Regions from separate parts of the Paenibacillus sp. FSL R5-0744 genome, predicted to be linked through region 2. Evidence: riboswitches for the same ligand, from Rfam matches in the RefSeq annotation. Region 2 holds a riboswitch; each other region holds the start of a gene.
What was found. Region 2 has a riboswitch for cyclic di-AMP ahead of MKY19_RS25830 (alpha/beta hydrolase). Riboswitches for the same ligand answer to the same signal wherever they lie in the genome.
Positions count from the first base shown of each region.

Region 1: linked by a shared signal. The riboswitch ahead of MKY19_RS00545 (C40 family peptidase) and the one ahead of MKY19_RS25830 (alpha/beta hydrolase) in region 2 are both predicted to bind cyclic di-AMP.
Region 3: linked by a shared signal. The riboswitch ahead of MKY19_RS25380 (TrkH family potassium uptake protein) and the one ahead of MKY19_RS25830 (alpha/beta hydrolase) in region 2 are both predicted to bind cyclic di-AMP.
Region 4: linked by a shared signal. The riboswitch ahead of MKY19_RS02660 (hypothetical protein) and the one ahead of MKY19_RS25830 (alpha/beta hydrolase) in region 2 are both predicted to bind cyclic di-AMP.

Region 1 covers NZ_CP150228.1:112,679-117,071, forward strand. Annotated here, with positions in the region: gene MKY19_RS00530 (cytochrome c) at 1-232, opposite strand, end outside; gene MKY19_RS00535 (GNAT family N-acetyltransferase) at 360-845, opposite strand; gene MKY19_RS00540 (C40 family peptidase) at 1,101-1,592, opposite strand; cyclic di-AMP (ydaO/yuaA leader) riboswitch at 1,598-1,739, opposite strand; gene MKY19_RS00545 (C40 family peptidase) at 2,099-2,527, opposite strand; cyclic di-AMP (ydaO/yuaA leader) riboswitch at 2,581-2,719, opposite strand; gene MKY19_RS00550 (hypothetical protein) at 2,934-3,764, opposite strand; gene MKY19_RS00555 (M1 family metallopeptidase) at 3,776-4,393, opposite strand, start outside.
Region 2 covers NZ_CP150228.1:5,861,284-5,865,676, forward strand. Annotated here, with positions in the region: gene selD (selenide, water dikinase SelD) at 1-943, opposite strand, end outside; gene MKY19_RS25830 (alpha/beta hydrolase) at 1,100-1,909, opposite strand; cyclic di-AMP (ydaO/yuaA leader) riboswitch at 2,016-2,200, opposite strand; gene MKY19_RS25835 (hypothetical protein) at 2,422-2,595, opposite strand; gene MKY19_RS25840 (Nif3-like dinuclear metal center hexameric protein) at 2,680-3,474, opposite strand; gene MKY19_RS25845 (endo-1,4-beta-xylanase) at 3,586-4,393, opposite strand, start outside.
Region 3 covers NZ_CP150228.1:5,749,144-5,753,536, reverse strand. Annotated here, with positions in the region: gene uvrC (excinuclease ABC subunit UvrC) at 1-153, shown strand, start outside; gene MKY19_RS25385 (CPBP family intramembrane glutamic endopeptidase) at 260-1,945, opposite strand; cyclic di-AMP (ydaO/yuaA leader) riboswitch at 2,260-2,439, shown strand; gene MKY19_RS25380 (TrkH family potassium uptake protein) at 2,576-3,871, shown strand; gene MKY19_RS25375 (TrkA family potassium uptake protein) at 3,885-4,393, shown strand, end outside.
Region 4 covers NZ_CP150228.1:586,908-591,300, forward strand. Annotated here, with positions in the region: gene MKY19_RS02650 (hypothetical protein) at 1-325, opposite strand, end outside; gene MKY19_RS02655 (hypothetical protein) at 342-833, opposite strand; cyclic di-AMP (ydaO/yuaA leader) riboswitch at 967-1,132, opposite strand; cyclic di-AMP (ydaO/yuaA leader) riboswitch at 1,553-1,742, shown strand; gene MKY19_RS02660 (hypothetical protein) at 1,933-2,349, shown strand; gene kdpA (potassium-transporting ATPase subunit KdpA) at 2,566-4,242, shown strand; gene kdpB (potassium-transporting ATPase subunit KdpB) at 4,259-4,393, shown strand, end outside.

The DNA.
Region 1 (4,393 bases), 1.1 Mb from region 2:
GACCGCCTTCATTTTGAAGACTGGGTCCAACTCCACCTTGAAGCTGATCGCCGTGACAGGTGATACAGCTGGCTTTCACGGTTGCTTCGGCCTTTGCCGCATCCAATTGGACTTCCGGCATCGTCGGTTTATTCTGTTCAGCTACCTCTTCTTTACCTGGAAGTGTAAACATAAGTACTACCGCAAAGGCACAGGCGGCAAAAAACAAACCGCTCATGATCCATTTCTGCATCCCAGTTCGTCCCTTCTATGTAAGCTGCTCCCTACATTATAGCTCAAGGTGAAGCGTTATCATAGGGTTTGTGACAAAAAAATGAACGATAATGCCATCAAATCATTGAAAAATATGGAATTTAATATTATTTATCATAGACCATGCAATAAAAAGGTTTGTTTCCTGTGGGGGTTAGGCGCTCATACGTATCGGTAATCGTAAATCCACACTTTTGGTAAGTTCGGATCGCCCGCTGGTTCCAGGTCAATACCTCTAGATCAATCTCACGCTCAGGATAACGAATTAAGGCTGCTTGCACGATTGCATCCATGAATATTTTCCCTAGACCTTGACCGCATAGATCAGGGCGCATACCAATCCCCAAGCGAACAACACCTTCCATTGGAAACAACTGCGCGAATCCACACAAAATCCCTTGCCCATTTAGTATGGAGACATATTGCTCATTCCGTAGCTGCGGGTCACCGAACTCGATTCCAAGAGCCTGCATTTGCTCCCACGGCATCCAGCCGTAAATATTATAAGGGGCAGTGTAATCCCAGTTGCAAACCTCTTCCGCGTGACTGGTCTCCATAGGCGCTACATGAAAAGTAACAGAGGGATTTATCATAAGGTCAAGGACCTCCTTTCACGGGGGAACTTTAAATGTCTTATATTTGTAGCTTAAAATACTTATGGTCCTTATAAGGACATCGAAGGCGTTTATGCTTGTAACTAATTATATACAAAAAGAGGCATGGTCGACTCAGAAATTTATGAGGATTATTGTTTTACAAATTCTGAGAGGGGTAAATACTAAATAAGACAAAAAACAAGCTCTTCCCCAAGAATCAACATCTTGGAAAAGAGCCTATGTACGATTTACTTATTGAACATCATCATTATCTTCTGTCTCAGAAGCAACAGAATGATAAGCATCCGTGCTCATAATTCGTTTAGCACCGATGTAGCGTTTCACGTAGTAGCTATCACTCAGGGAGCTAATCGTTACACCGCGTGAGGAAGATGCGTGTGCAAACTTGCCTTCACCGACATAAATACCGACATGGGAGACACCCTTACCACTTGTATTGAAGAATACAAGATCTCCAGATCTTAAATCATCTTGGGAGATAGCAGTACCCATTTGATACTGGGAACCTGATTGGTGTGGTAGGTTTATACCAATTTTATCAAATACATACATTGTAAATCCGGAGCAATCAAATCCATTTGTGGAGATGCCGCCGGATACGTACTTAGTTCCGATGGTCTTGTCGATCACTTTATCCATTTTGGAATCCGCGAAAGCGCTTCCTGCTCCGATGGTGAAAATAATGGAAAAGCTAAGTACTGCTGCTGCTAGCTTCTTCTTCAAAAGTTTATACCCCTTCCGGATGCCTACGAGGTTAGCTTAAGGGTTCGGTTGAAGGTCCCCTATGACCCCTCTAAAAATGGAGGTCAATTCACCCAAAGTTGGTTCCCCCGTTTTCCTAATAGTTAGGAAACTCGGCTGATACTGTTGATTAGGAATAGCTTGTAATCAATACATGACAAAACCTTTGTAAATAACAACTTAATGATTACAAAAATGTTACTAAAATCTTACTGCAGTTATTGTAACAAACAGAGTGCCGCTTGGCAATCGTTTTTAACATAATCATGCAGAAAAATTCGTTTTTTTAAAGACAAAATGCATATGTAAGCGATAATATTAAACTAATTTTTATATTTATTGAAATTTTTATCAAATAAAAGTGTTTAAAGTCCGTTCTAGAGGTGTAAAGAATATAATAAGGCAAAAGAAAACCTGGATTCGATTAAGTCAATAATCAAACCCAGGTCTATATAATGTAATTGTGAGGTTATAGTTGTGGGGAAGTATTAATCGTAGGCTATAGCTTGATATGAGGAAGTACTCATTACTCTTTTAGCACCAACGTAGCGATTGGCCCAGTAGGACTGGCTAAGTGAAGTGATGGTCACGCCATATGAAGATGATGATTGTGCGAATTTTCCGTTTCCAACATAAATGCCGACATGGGATACGCCGTTGCCCAATGTGTTAAAGAAAACTAGGTCACCTGAACGTAATTTACTTTTGGCTACAGGAGTTCCGACATTATATTGAGCTTTTGAAGTACGGGGCAAAGAAAGACCCACCTTCTTGAATACATACGTAGTAAATCCAGAACAGTCAAACCCGGCAGTGCTAGTGCCTCCGGTTTTATAGGCAACTCCAATTGTCTTTGAAATAACACTGTCCATCTTAGAATCTGCAAAGGCACTTCCTCCACCAATAGAGAACGCCATCACAAGTCCTAGCGCCGCAGCGACGCATGCTTTTCTTAAATTCTTCAAAAAAATTGTACCCCTTCCAATGCCTGTGAGGTTAGCTTAAGGATTCGGTAGAAGGTTCCCCTATGATCACTGCAAAGCGAGATCAATTCACCCAAAATATGGTTCCCCCACTTCCCGGTGCAAGGAATTCGGCGTTTTATGCACCAGATAGTGACTTATCGACATGACTACGACAAATACATGAAGTTATGTAGAAATCGTTTCAAATGATTACAAACTTGTTACCAATGGAACAGGACTTATTGTAACAAAGTCTTTACGATTTTGCAAATCCTCATAATTTGTCTATAACGCGAAAGAGTCCCAGCTCCTGATTCAGGAACCGGGACTCTTATATTATGTTCTGTAATGCTTCAAATTATTGTGGAAATGCTTTACTTTGCCATAGATGATATTGAGCTGAAATTCCCCACATTTTGAAGAGTGTTGAGGGCAGTGATGAAAGTTGACGAATAAGAAGTGCTGGTAGGCCAGGACAGAAGATACCCGTTAGTCCGCACACTAGCAAAAGGATCAGGCCTGCTGCACCAAGTATGATTGAAATTCCTATTGCCGGAATCAGCGACTTCAAGCAAATGAATAAGGAGGAGAACATCCCCGTGCCGCTGGTATAACCAAACTGCATATATAGAAGGAACAGGCGCACGATAAAGATGTATATAAGCCATGCCAATACGTATGGAACTAGATGAAGTAACAAAGAGTAGTTCAGAAAGGAGGACAAGAATAGCCCGTACATTTTTGGAGCAAGCCAGTATAACGGAAGTAGAGCCAGCACCCATTCGATTAGACTGAAGATAAACACTGGAAATCCATAAAGCTTCATACCTGGAAAAAAGAACAGGCCACGCTCTCCTTTTCGCTCCTGATGGAGTTCATGCAGTAATCCTGCCCTTATGAAGGGGGAGAGTAGCAGTCGTAAGACAACAAGCCCTAGGAACATCCATAACCAAGTACGTATCGCAGGATCTGTGTTTAAGCTGAACTGCCCTTCGACATAATAGAGTAGTCTGCCCATTCCGCTGCCTCCAGCGTCTTTATCTGGATAACGTAGTAGAATTGGAACGATAGCAGACCGGATGAAGCCGTACATAAAGTAGCCCCAGAGCAGTCGGTAGATGAAGAGCAGAATCAGAATATAAAATTGCTCCTTCATGCTTTGCCAGCCGCGGGTTATCGATGTTCTCACAATCATTCACCTCACCAGACAAGAGTTCCGAGCACGGTTTCAACTAGTTTAGTTACACTTAATGTCCAGCGGGAGAGCGTTTTGGGCTCTATTTCCGCCAGTCTGAAGTTATTAAGATGTTTGTTTTCTAACAGAATGGTATGCTCAGGATCAACCTCAGCAGAGAGAAGAAGCTTATCGCTTAACAATTGGAAGGTAGTCTCTGCTCCTTCACCGCTCCAGACCCGCTCTGTAGCAGAGCCATCGGCGAATGTGAATTTAATGGGAACGTCAATGTAATGGCTCCCTTTGTTTGTAATCTTTACTATGGATTCATAGCTCTGAGCATCGCTGTTGCCATTCTTTTTAATCGTAATCGTATCTACTGAGAAATCAGGAGCACCACCACCATAAATATAATCTTCGAAATAAGGCTGCCATGATTTTTTGGTTACCTTCTCAATGACTTTTTGAAAATCAGACGTAGTGGGGTGCTGGAAACGGAATTTACGTGCGTAAGTGGACATGATGCTGTTCATTGCCTTAGTGCCTACTTGGCGTTCAATATCCTTAAGTACTAGCTTTCCGCGAATATACACATTCCGGCTATAGGATTCTGCCCCGGCATATTTCCATGTCTCTAAATTTAG
Region 2 (4,393 bases):
GAGCAACAGAGATCAGCAATCCACCGGAAGTCACAGCATCACACAGAATATAGCGGCTTAATTGGTCCATCTCTTCCGGATAAAGAATACTGCCCTCCAAATGGGCAAAGTTATTCTTAGTGCCGCCTGGAACAAAGCCCTGCTCCGCGAGCTCTCTTACTCTTGGCAGCATCGGTACATCGCCTTGACGAATAATCAGTCCGTGATTGCTCCCTTTTGCCATTTCCGAGGCATGTCCAAGCAACCCGAATCCGGTAACATCTGTACAAGCATGTACATCATAGGGCTCCATGATTTCAGCCGCTTTTTTATTCAATGTAGACATGACTGTCGTAAGGCGTGTAGTTTCTTCTGGGGATAGCTGACCCTTTTTAATAGAAGTCGTTAAGATGCCCACACCGATAGGTTTAGTCAAAATCAGCTTGTCTCCTGCCTGCGAACCTGCATTCGTTCTTACTTTGTCCGGATGCACAAGGCCCGTAACGGCCAATCCAAATTTAGGCTCTTTATCGTCGATGGAATGTCCGCCCACAAGCGTTGCTCCTGCTTCCTGCACTTTATCTGCTGCACCGCGCAAAATGTCACCGAGAATGCTTTTGTCCAAAACAGAAATAGGGAAGGCCACAATATTAAGCACTGTAAGCGGCTTACCGCCCATAGCATAAATATCACTTAACGCATTAGCTGCTGCAATTTGCCCAAAGGAATAAGGATCGTCCACGATCGGCGTGAAAAAATCAACAGTTTGCACTAACGCTAGATCATCACTTAATCGATATACCCCAGCGTCATCACTGGTATCCAGACCTACAAGTAGATCCGGATTAGGAACGGTTGGTGGTAGACTGCGAATAACCTGCATGAGATCGGCGGGACCGATTTTGCAGCCGCAGCCCCCTTTTGAAGATAATGAGGTCAATTTTATGGTTTCGGCTTGAGACATCATGACTCAGCTCCTTTAGATAGTTAATATCGAATATCTTTAATCTTACATCAGTAGACAGCATTGTACAAAATACAGACATACAGAAGAACGCCCCGGAGCCAGTACATACTCCCCGGCTATGGGACGCCCCTCATTTCTCACTTACCACTAAGATCAACTAATCTGCTGAGTTTCCTGCTGTTTCTCCAAAAACCGCTGAAGTATAGCATTAAATTTCTCCGGCTGACACAGATTACTAGGATCTAATGCGTTAGGGATGATCACTAACTGAGCATGTGGCAGCTGAGACACCATATCCTTCATACAATTAACTCCAAATTCACTAAAGTCACCTACAATACATAAGGCGGGACGCTTAAAAGACTTTAAGCATCTAGTGTAATCCACATGGCTCGTAGCCAGCCTTTGCCGATACAATTCCCGTGGACGTTTATCGAGAAGTCCTCTTCTAATCTCGTTATAAGCCAGATTCCAGCGTTCCCGGTACATCATACGAATCGAAGGCAGTACAAGCTCACTTGGAGCGTAATACATTAACCAACTACAATAAGCAGCCATAAGCTGGATTTTACCGATTATCGTTGACGCCTGACTTCTACAAAAGCTATCCGCGACAACAATCGCTTTTACTCGCTCTGGATATTGTTTCGCAATATGCTGAACGACGAGCCCCCCATAGGCACTCCCAACAAAAACAGCCTCACGAATACCCAAATCATTCAATAGCATTATTATATCTAGACATTGGGTTTCAATAATCTCGTTTGGGGCCTGCAGTAATTCACCTGATTTGCCATTCCCCCGTAAATCACACAGAATCACTTTATATTTATCAGAAAAATACTCCAATTGTGGCTTGAACATACTATGTGTTAATCCATGTCCATGGATAAACACAACCGGAGCCCCTGTTCCATTGATTTCGTAATAGAGCGAAGTTCCATTCAGTTTAGCAATAGGCAAAGTTAACACCTCTTTCATAGATAGGTTCTACAACTATATCTGCTTTTTAACGCAGCAAAAAACCACAGAGGGATTCTCTGTGGCTATTCATCATCAAATACGCCATTCATCCTCTCTCCATACGCTTACGAGGTTAGCTGTCGGATTCGGGCAGTGAGAGTTGCCCTACCTGCATGGATGCATTTATGCACCTGGAACAGGATTCACCCCATAACTAGTACCGATTGTTACACTGGTTCCCAGTTGTTGGTTCCCCCGCTTTCCTTAACGGAAATTAAGCGGACTTCTTATGTAATTGTCAGTTATGTGATGAATCATACTCCGTGTAAGGTTTCTTGTAAAGTTGAGCCGTGGGCAAAATAATGTTGAAAGCCATGCTTTTCATTTCATATTGAGCATACACTTCGTTTTCTCTTTCTTTTGCTCTTGTTTACTCAATATATCTAAAAAAAGCCGAGCGGCCATCAGAGATCAATCCCTGAACCACTCGGCTTCGTTATACAATCATATGGCTACAACAGATCGGCGTTTTTCAATGCATGCTCCCAGCTCGGAAAAAAGAACAGCGCACTTCGCATAAGATCAGGATCGCTTTGCTTCACTTGTTTTTTGCTGATCGAGCTTCCATCGGTTTGAAGCTTTTTGATACGACTTAACACTTCATCAGCCTCCAAAGGAATTTCCATTGAAACACTCCTTTCTCAGTGACCTGGTTTCCAATCATTTTCTCCATAATATGCAAATTTATTCTTCATTTCGGTTTATACGAATTAAACCAGCTGATAGACCGGTTGTTCAGCAATAAAATAAGTAGGAATCATTGGGTATTTCTGTGCCAGAACTTCAGCTAAATATTTCATTCCTGGAGCTTCACTTTCCGCATGTCCTAACATAATCAGTGCTTTTGATCTGCCTTGGTGGACAGCATCCCTCACATATTCTGGAGTTTCCCATTCGGGGCCCTCGCCAGCAATAATTAAATCAAGATTATGCTGATTAAAAAGAGGAATAGCCATCGTCCCACCTCCTCTGTAACCTACTAATATCCCCACATGTCTGCATATCTGGGATACGTCTCCGGCAGCACGTACATAGGAGATGCCTAGCTTTCTTTTTATATACTGCGCCGCTTCACTTACCGTCATAGCTGGAATCGATAGGATTGTAGCAGTGGATTGCTGCTCAACCACATAGGCTGACCATTCAAGCTCTCGTAGCAAGCCCACCATGATCCCATCCGGTTGATGCCGATGCCAATAATCATGATAACGAAATATAGCCAGTTCAGAACGCTCAATCAAACTCCGTTTCGCGCGATATACAGGGTCATCCTCTAACCACTTGTTCGTCTCATGATGACTGTAAAACACACCTTCATGTGTGATTAACAAATTGGCGTTCATAGCAATCGTTCGTTCCACAACATATTGCGTAGCGCAAAATGCCGTAACCATCCCTGTAATCACCATTTCCGGATTCCCCGGCTTAAGAGTATCCACAGTCCCATCTATCTGTTCCATGGCTCCTATTAAATCTTCCAGAATCATTCTAATTGTCACGCTCACTTTAATCTGCCCTTTGAGATCTATTCTACTAATCTATCAACGTATAAATAACCCACCCTTAATCGATATAAGGACGGGTTCACAGTTCATTATTTGAGCAGCTTGCCCACTCTATGATTTCGTGGCAGAGGTGATAATTTGATGGAAAGCTGGCTTCGGCTTATGCCCTTCATCGAATAGGAACGGCCAGTTCTTCCGCCCACGAACAGGGAAATCATCCAGCCAGGTATAGTCATCCGCTGCTCCCCAGAACGTAACCGAACTAATCACGTCCCGGTATTCTCTCAGCAGTGCGAACATCGCTTCATATCGATCTGCTTGAAGCTCGAGCAGCTCAGCAGGTACTGTCTTTAAGTCCATTCGTCTGTCATCGAAACGGAACATGGATACATCCAGCTCTGTCAGTTGGAGCTGAAGTCCTAACGATGCATATTTTTCGATCGCTGCACGAATATCATCCAGACTAGGATCGTATAAATTCCAGTGTGCCTGCAATCCGACGCCATGGATCGGCACGCCTTGTTCCAATAGAGACTTCACCAGTTTATAGATTTTGTCACGCTTTAATGGATGGGATTCGTTATAGTCATTGTAGAATAATAATGCCTTAGGGTCAGCTTCATTGGCGAATTCAAACGCTTTGGCGATAAAATCCGGGCCAACAATGTCGAGCCACTTCGAATGGCGAAGAAGCTCTTCTCCTTCATCGGCTATAACTTCATTGACAACATCCCAAGCATAAATATCATCCTTATAACGTCCTACAACGGTCTGAATATGTGATTTGACTCGTGCAAGCAGAATCTCTTTGCTTACAGGTCCTCCGCCCTTATCCTCAAACAGCCAGTCCGTTGTCTGGTTGTGCCAAATCAAGGTATGTCCGCGCATCGCCATATGATGTTCCCTGGAGAAGGCAACC
Region 3 (4,393 bases), 110 kb from region 2:
GGCGAGAAGCGGCGCAAGGCGCTGCTTAAGCATTTCGGATCACTAAAGAAAATTAAAGAAGCCTCCATAGAGGATTTTATATCACTTTCTATTGGCGAAAAGCTGGCTAGTCAAATTCTTGAGGCGCTCAAGGATGAAGAGCCAGCGACATAGGCATTCGAAATACTGGAATGATGTATACGTTAATATAAAAAAGGTGTCACAGCAGTTTTCTGCTGTGACACCTTTTTTTATTATAGGTTATCCACCCGTTACTTCTTTAAATTACAGATGTAGGTTCAACCGGCTTAGGTTCTGATTTCTGCGGTGGATTAAACCGATAGACGATGTAGGCGACTATGAACGGCATTATAATCGCGAAGATACCAGCCCCTACATTCACGCTTTCCTTCATAAAGATCAGCGTAGCGCCCATCAGAATGCTGTCAAACACGACGTGACTGAACATGACGGCAATAAATCCGTAACGAAGGAAAATATAGCTAAAGAGCAAACCAATCACGGTCAGCTCAATAGGACGGGAACTGATGGGGTAGATCGGATACAGCGTATGGCCAAACGCCCAAACCAGCGTGGTGATCAGGCAAGCAATGAACGTGCTTCGGAATACTTTTTTCAACATAGGAATTCCGAAAAAACGATAAATGGCTTCCTCGGATAAACCAGCGAGCCATGCAACGATGGGCAGCAGCCAAGCATATCTCATGTTGTAAGGAGATTGAGTAGCGTCAGTAGTGGACCAGTTCTGCAAGGTAAGTGATAATACAATGAACATAAGGGTCTGCACCCCTAGCAGCACGAATGCCCAGACGTATCCAGCCCGGATACTATCCAGAACATATTTTCCATAGCCAGGCTCTTTAGCACGAGGCCATGGGTTCATCCCCTCTTCTTTTTTCCATAGGCCGTCCCCTCCAACTAAAGAAAAATAGAGCAGGGAGGACATTAGGAGGCTATATAAGGCATAAATGATGAACATTATGACGGAAGTTATCTGAGCCTCGAGTCCTTCGCCTGAGGATTCAGGGAGCATATTATAGGTGCTGATCATCATGATTACAAAATAAGCTGAGCTTAGGAATATTCCACGCTTAAAGGAGGTATGTTCTCTTCTAAGTATGCTGTAGATGAGTGCCAGAATTCCTAAAGCTAAAGTAGGCAAACCGTAGCCGAATAAAGTAAACTTTTCCGCGAGAGAGGTCTGGTCCTTTACATAGGAGGTATGCCAGGCTGGAGCGGTGAATCCTGCTTTAAAGCTGGATACCTGTTCGCCAGTGAAATCGAAATAATAGTGTAGTAAGGATTCGCCGATCTGAACGGAACGATCTGTATACACGAGCCCGTAGTTTCCCGTATTCGATTCAATTTGCAGCTTGGCGGCATTTACATCCCATTCCTGAAGCCAGGGACGGGCAAGATTTTCTTTTTGTGCAAGTGATAAGGTAGTACCCTTGTCCTCTTCTTTTGCACTGGTGGATACATTGTTTGGTAATCCGGTACCTGATCCTTCTGCACCTTGTGTGAAAGCGACAACTCCACCAGTATACATATTGAGGTCAACAGAGATCAGTGGCTCTTGTTCCGCTGAAGGACTAAGTGTTACACGAAAGATGTCAAAAGGATATCGTTGATCCAATTTCTTTTTTGTATAGTCCTCCAAAAGCTTCTCGCGGGACATATAACCATAAAAGGAAGAGTCCGTATCGTACAGTACATTCCACTGATCGGTTGGTGCTTTGGTGTAGTTCAGCTTTTGTTCTGCGAATGATATGGCTTTGTCGCGGGCTTCCGCCTTACTGATGACAGTAGTATCTTCCCCGGCAGGGCTATTTAGCACCGAGGGAGCAATTTGAAACATAATAAATAGAATAAGACCGATAATGCCCGAGATGATGAGCCTCTTGGAGAGGGCACGTTGCTGTAAGGGCTGGCCAACGGGATTCATGTAACGCCTCCTTGTAAACTGACAATGTTATGTTCCATTATAGTATTAGTGCCATGATAGTTACAAAAATCATCGTATATTCTTTTTATGGGTAATAGAGATATTATAGAATAGGTAACTGAATATATACCATGAATTTAAGGTGATTCTTTCTTCATTTTTCATGAAAATCGATGCAATTGCAGGGAAAACACGGAAAAGTGATGAGAAAAGGCACTCTTAGTGGTACATCCTCTCCAAACCGCATTTTTCATATGAATCACCATTAATAGTGTCTTTGTGATTTATCGAAATAACATATATAATTTGTATGCAATTGTATATAGCCGAATTTCAGGTGAAAACGGGGGAACCATAAGAAGTAATGAAAAGATGAGTATACGCCATAGGCGTTGTCTTTATTCATCAGGGGTGAATTTCGTTCTAGGAACGAATAGGGCAGCCTGCACAGTCCGAATCCGTCAGCTAACCTCGTAGGCTAATTTACTGCAGGAACCAAGGGTAGCATTGGTTTTCCAGTGCTTTTTTTGTTGGAATTCTTTAAATTTTGATAAGAGGGTGAGCGTAGTGGCTTCACAGTTTCGCAGGGTTTCTGAATCAAAGTTCCTGAAGCTCTCTCCGCCTCAGATTATGGTGCTTGGTTTTGCATCGATCATTCTGATTGGAGCCTTGCTGCTAATGCTTCCCATTTCGAGTACCAGCGGGAATGCTGTTAGTTTTATTGATGCGTTGTTTACTGCAACATCGGCCACCTGTGTGACGGGACTTGTGGTGCTGGACACCGGGACGACATTCACCATTTTTGGGAAAACCGTAATTATGGTGCTTATCCAGGTGGGCGGCTTAGGGTTTATGACAATGGCGACCTTATTTGCCATGATGATGAAACGCAAAATTTCCTTGCGGGACAGACTGATCCTTCAGGAAGCAATGAACCAAGGCTCAATGGAGGGGATTGTTCGACTGATCCGGAGAGTACTTATTTATTCCTTGGTCATCGAAGGCTGTGCAGCGGTGCTTCTGTCCTTACGCTGGGCGTTTGATATGCCACTGGGAAAGGCCATTTATTTTGGAATATTTCATGCGGTGTCTATGTTTAATAATGCTGGATTTGATATTTTCGGGGATTTCCGGAGTTTAACCGATTATGTATATGACCCGCTAGTGAACATCGTGGTGATGTTTCTGATTGTCTCTGGCGGTATTGGTTTTATTGTCATGTCGGATCTGGTGGAGTTTCGTGTCAAACGTAAATTATCTTTGCATAGCAAAGTTGTACTCTCCACCACTGCAGGGCTTATTCTTATCGGCGCTTTGGTTATTTTTATATTTGAATTTACGAATCAGCGCACACTGGGGAATTTAAATTTCGGCGGCAAAATATTATCGGCATTCTTTCAGTCGGTATCGCCCCGAACCGCTGGCGCCAATACGGTGGATATTGCCGGACTGCGGCAAGCCTCACAGTTCTTTATGGTTATTCTTATGTTTATTGGTGCATCTCCAGGATCAACAGGTGGCGGGGTCAAGACTACAACCTTTACGATTATGATTGGTGCAGTAATCGCGATGCTGCGCGGACGTGAAGATGTTGTACTGTTCCGTTACCGATTGGCGCAGGAGCGTATCTATAAAGCGTTGACGTTAACATTACTCGCTTTGCTATTGGTCCTCACGGTGTCGATGTTACTGTCCACAACAGAGGATAGTAATTTCTTAGCGATATTATTTGAGACGACCTCAGCTTTTGCCACGGTGGGACTAACCATGGGGCTGACACCTGAACTGTCTATCTTCGGCAAGATTCTGATCTGTCTGACCATGTTTGCAGGTCGGCTAGGTCCATTAACATTAGTGTATGCGCTTGGACCTAAACAGGGTAAACCATTGTATAAGCACCCAGAAGGTAAAATAATTATTGGATAGGAGTTAATCCGAAATGAAAGCACAGCAATTTGTAGTAATCGGTTTAGGCCGCTTTGGCTCAAGCCTTGCACTTGAGCTGATGGAAATGGGCTACGAGGTGCTCGGCATTGATCACCATGAGGAGCGTGTGGAGGAAATGAGCGATCACCTGACGCATGCGGTAGTGGCTGATGCTACAGATGAAGGAATTATGCGCTCGCTTGGCGTACGGAACTTTGACTGTGGGATTGTTGCGATTGGCGACAATATGGAACGAAGTATTCTGGCGGCGATTTTGTTAAAAGAGATTGGAGTCAAGCAAGTAGTAGCCAAGGCGATCTCGATCCTTCATGGTCGTGCGTTGTCCAGGCTGGGCGTGGACCGGGTTATTTTTCCGGAGCGGGATATGGGCATTCGTGTGGCACATCAGCTCGTGACACCCAATTTGCTGGATTATATTGAACTGTCCAAGGATTATAAAATCGTCGAGCTAACCGTTCCGTCTTGCATGAACGGGAAAAGCTTGTCAGATTTAAATACAAG
Region 4 (4,393 bases), 1.6 Mb from region 2:
CCTGCAGCTTGGCTTTTAAATCCTGTAAAGCACCTTGCACTAGCTCAAACTGAGTCTGATCCCACTCTGAACCATGGGTACGTACTTTATCTATCGCTTCCTCTAGCCGGCAATGGTATATCATTCTGAGAAAAGAACTCCATTTAATAAGATCGAAAGTTTTGGTATTGGCAGAGATAAGACATGCCCCCCAGCTGCTACCTCCTTTACAGGTAAGTTTCAGGATGCCATAACGGCTGCCTTGATCAGCCTCCATTCCATAATGAATAGGCTCAGGTGAATCAAAGACGAATACTTCTATGCGAGACAGTCTTCGCTGGTCCATGACAGTTTTTTCCTCCTTAGGTTTCCAAAAGCTTAAGATCTACATGGTGAATGTCATTAGCCTTCTCTATACAGGCGAGCATTTCAGCTTCATTCTCACAGACTGCGGTATGCTCTAGCCATAGTCTGAATTTCTGTTTGCGTATAACGGATAAATGTAAGGGAAAGGTGTTGCGGGATCTCATTACGTACCAACCGACTGCAATGTCTTTCCACGGTTCCTTAAAAGCGGTGAGCCACGGAAAACGTTGGTGTGCTGACCAATCCTGCAGCTGTTGCTTTTCTCGGATACTTTTATATATTTCGTATATAATTGTTCGGTCCATACAGTATTCACAGGTAGATGGGCTGCTGAAATGGCGAAGTGATTCAATCTGCTTCTGACCAAAAGCATAGCCGACAATAGTTCTGTGATGATCCTCTTCGAACCACAACGCTCCAAAGCAAACATAATTTAGACTTATCGGCTCAAGTAGCTCTTGCTGAGTTCCCCAATAATAGTGTTTCATTCCTTTCACCCCGTCCAGCATGCTATCACCCTATAGATTCAGGTAACGCAAAAACCGCAGCAAGAGGAGGACCTCTGCTGCGGTTTTGGAATACAGGTATACACACACCTGTGCCAAAGCGTGGCGGATCAAGGGTCTCTCTCTTTACGCTTACGAGGTTAGCTGTCGGATTCGGACGGTGAGAGTCGCCCTACCTATATGAGACTTGGACAGTCTCCTTCGGATTCACCCCAAGTAGGCCATGTGACCTGATGGTTCCCCCGTTCCCTGCAAATACAGGAACTCAGCGTTGAATGTATTTCGTGAAATAGATTCAACCCGAATCATACTCTTTTCAAGGTGTTTCTGTAAAAACAGAAAGTGTTCTTTTGAGCGCGATTTAAACCAAATCCTGCCTACTACGACGGAAAAGGGAACCAAATAGGTATTTATTGCGAGTTATCGGGCTTCTTCCTCGCTTAATCTCGACTTCTTGTTTTCTTACCTATAAAGGCGTTTTTTTAAGATTTCTACATTTGTGGTGAATAAAATCACATGGTATGCCCGCTTTTCGCTAATGGATTAAAACTCGAGTAAACAAGAGATATAGAGAGATTGGATATCAAGTAAGCGCTATCCGATACGAAAATAGTTTTTAATTTGCATTATTTTGGCATCAATCAGGTTTTACAATTCTTCCTGCATAAGGGTATGATTACTCCTGTTTCAACAACAATCGAATATTTGATCCGCTTAATTTCCGTTAAGGAAAGCGGGGGAACCAACAATCGGCAGACGATGTGAGAGTCGGAAGCCGGTTATGGGGTGAATCCTGTAGAAGATGCGAGTGAGCTCGCATCTATACAGGTAGGGCGACTCTCACCGCCCGAATCCGACAGCTAACCTCGTAAGCGTATGGAGAGAGGATGAGTGCAATGTGACCGCTAGCGAGCCACAGAGGAGAATCCTTTGTGGCTTTTTGCTGTGCTTTTTTAAGCAAAGCATTTATGGAAAACCTCACGAAGAGGTCGTTATATTCATCATTAGCGGTAGCTTTTCTTTCAAGATCAGGGTGATCAAGCTCTGATCTTACAAGCAAAGCATTTGAGGAGAATAAGAGATGACAGATCAGAATGAATATGTACTGGTATGTGCGCCAACGAAGGCAGGCGAACATTTTATTAAGCTTCTAAAATTCAGAGGCATTAAGATGGCCGGATTGACCAACAACTTGCCTGAGAAGGCCCTACTCGAAGAGATGGGGATTGAACAAGTCGTTCTAGTTGATACCCGCCATCAGAATACTTGGTTTCGCCCGCCGTTCCCGGTAGGACGGGTATATCTGTTCGAGAGCAGCTTTACGTTATGCTGCCGCTACATTCAGATGTGCCGCACTTGGACGACACAGCCGATTTTTGTAATCACAAGCTCAATAAATCCTAGATTGGTCTATAAAAGACTTGGTGCAAGTTATGTAATCTATTCTCATAGTGGTGATGCTGATTTTCTAATCGATAAATCACCTCATCAAGGATAAAAGAAGGAGTGCGGGAGATATGATGGATCTGTATATGGTGGCTTCGTTAGCTGTAATTTACGGGTTGTTTTATGGATTTATGCGCTGGTGCGCAGGTGTAGTTGAGGATACAGGGAGGGATAAGTTGTGATTCTAGTAATCGCTGTTACCCTACTGTTGTTTGTATATCTGGTTTACGCATTGATTCATCCGGAGAAATTTTAAGGAGGGGCATTCATGGGCATTTTGCAAATAGTTGCTGTAATCGTAATTCTTATCTTGCTGGTTAAGCCGATGGGCACGTATTTATATTATGTATTTTCTAATGAACCGAACCGTACGGATCGATGGTTTGGAGGCATGGAAAAAGGGATTTATAAGCTGATCGGCCTGAAAAAACGGGACGGAATGTCTTGGAAGAAGTATGCGCTCAGCTTTGTGTTAACAAATATCGTATTGGTTACTTTCAGTTACATTGTTCTTAGATTGCAGCGGGGATTGCCGTTAAACCCGAATGGAATTACGGATATGGAACAGACGCTTTCATTCAATACAGTGATCAGCTTTATGACCAATACGAACCTGCAGCATTATAGCGGGGAGACGGGGCTTTCGTATTTTTCACAAATGGCTGTCATCACGATGATGATGTTCACATCTGCAGCGAGCGGATTTTCTGTTGCGGTTGCCTTTGTCAGAGGAATCACGGGACGGAAATCAGTCGGGAACTTCTTCGAGGATTTCGTCAAAGCACATATTCGTGTGTTCATTCCGCTAGCTTTGTTAGTTTCATTGGTGCTGGTAGGACTACATGTGCCACAAACGCTCAAGCCATCACTTGAAGTCACTACACTAGAGGGCCAAACACAACAAATTGCTATCGGTCCAGTAGCTTCTTTGGAATCGATCAAACATCTGGGCACGAATGGTGGCGGCTTCTTCGGGGCCAATTCATCGCATCCTTTTGAGAACCCTAATCCACTTACGAACGTGCTAGAGATTCTCTCTATGTGGATGCTGCCAGCTTCGCTCCCTTATATGTACGGATTGTTTGCCAAGAACAAACGTCAGGGCTGGGTAATTTTTACCGCAATGATGACCTTGTTTGTTCTGCTGTTAAGCCTAAACTTCTATGCTGAATCGAAAGGCAATCCGGCGATCAATGCACTAGGAATTGAATCTTCACAAGGTAGTATGGAAGGTAAAGAGGTGCGCTTCGGCATACCGCAGTCTTCCTTGTTTACTTCAGTAACAACCGCAGCTACGACAGGTAGTGTTAACAATATGCATGATACGCTGACGCCGCTGGGAGGTATTACGCCTCTTGCACTGATGATGCTCAACAATGTCTTCGGTGGTAAAGGTGTCGGACTGATCAATATGCTGATGTATGCGATTCTGGGTGTCTTCCTGTGCGGTCTCATGGTCGGCAGGACACCGGAGTTCCTCGGACGGAAAATAGAGGCCAAGGAGATGAAGCTGATTGCCATAGCGATCCTTGTGCATCCGTTCATTATCCTTGTGCCAACCGCAGCTGCGTTCCTGACCGATTTGGGGCAAGGGGCGATTACGAACACTGGATTCCATGGACTCAGCCAAGTGTTATATGAATATGTCTCTTCTGCCGCGAACAATGGTTCAGGATTTGAAGGGCTTGCAGACAATACAACTTTTTGGAATGTCACAACCGGGATTGTCATGTTGCTAGGTCGTTATGTCTCTATCATTGCAATGCTGGCGGTAGCAGGTTCTCTGCTTAAGAAGAAGCCGGTTCCTGAGACGATTGGCACGTTCCGCACAGACAATGGACTGTTTACGGGAATTCTGATTGGTACAGTAGTGATTATCGGTGCGTTGACGTTCCTGCCGGTCATTGTACTCGGCCCCATTGCAGAATATCTAACCTTACGGTAGGAAGAGGGAGAATAAGATGAGTACTGTAAAAAGAAAAAAGTTGCTGACGGGACCCATACTCCTTAGCGCTGTAAAGGATAGTTTTATAAAGCTTAACCCAGTAACGCTAATCAAAAATCCCGTCATGTTCGTGGTAGAGGTCGGTACGATC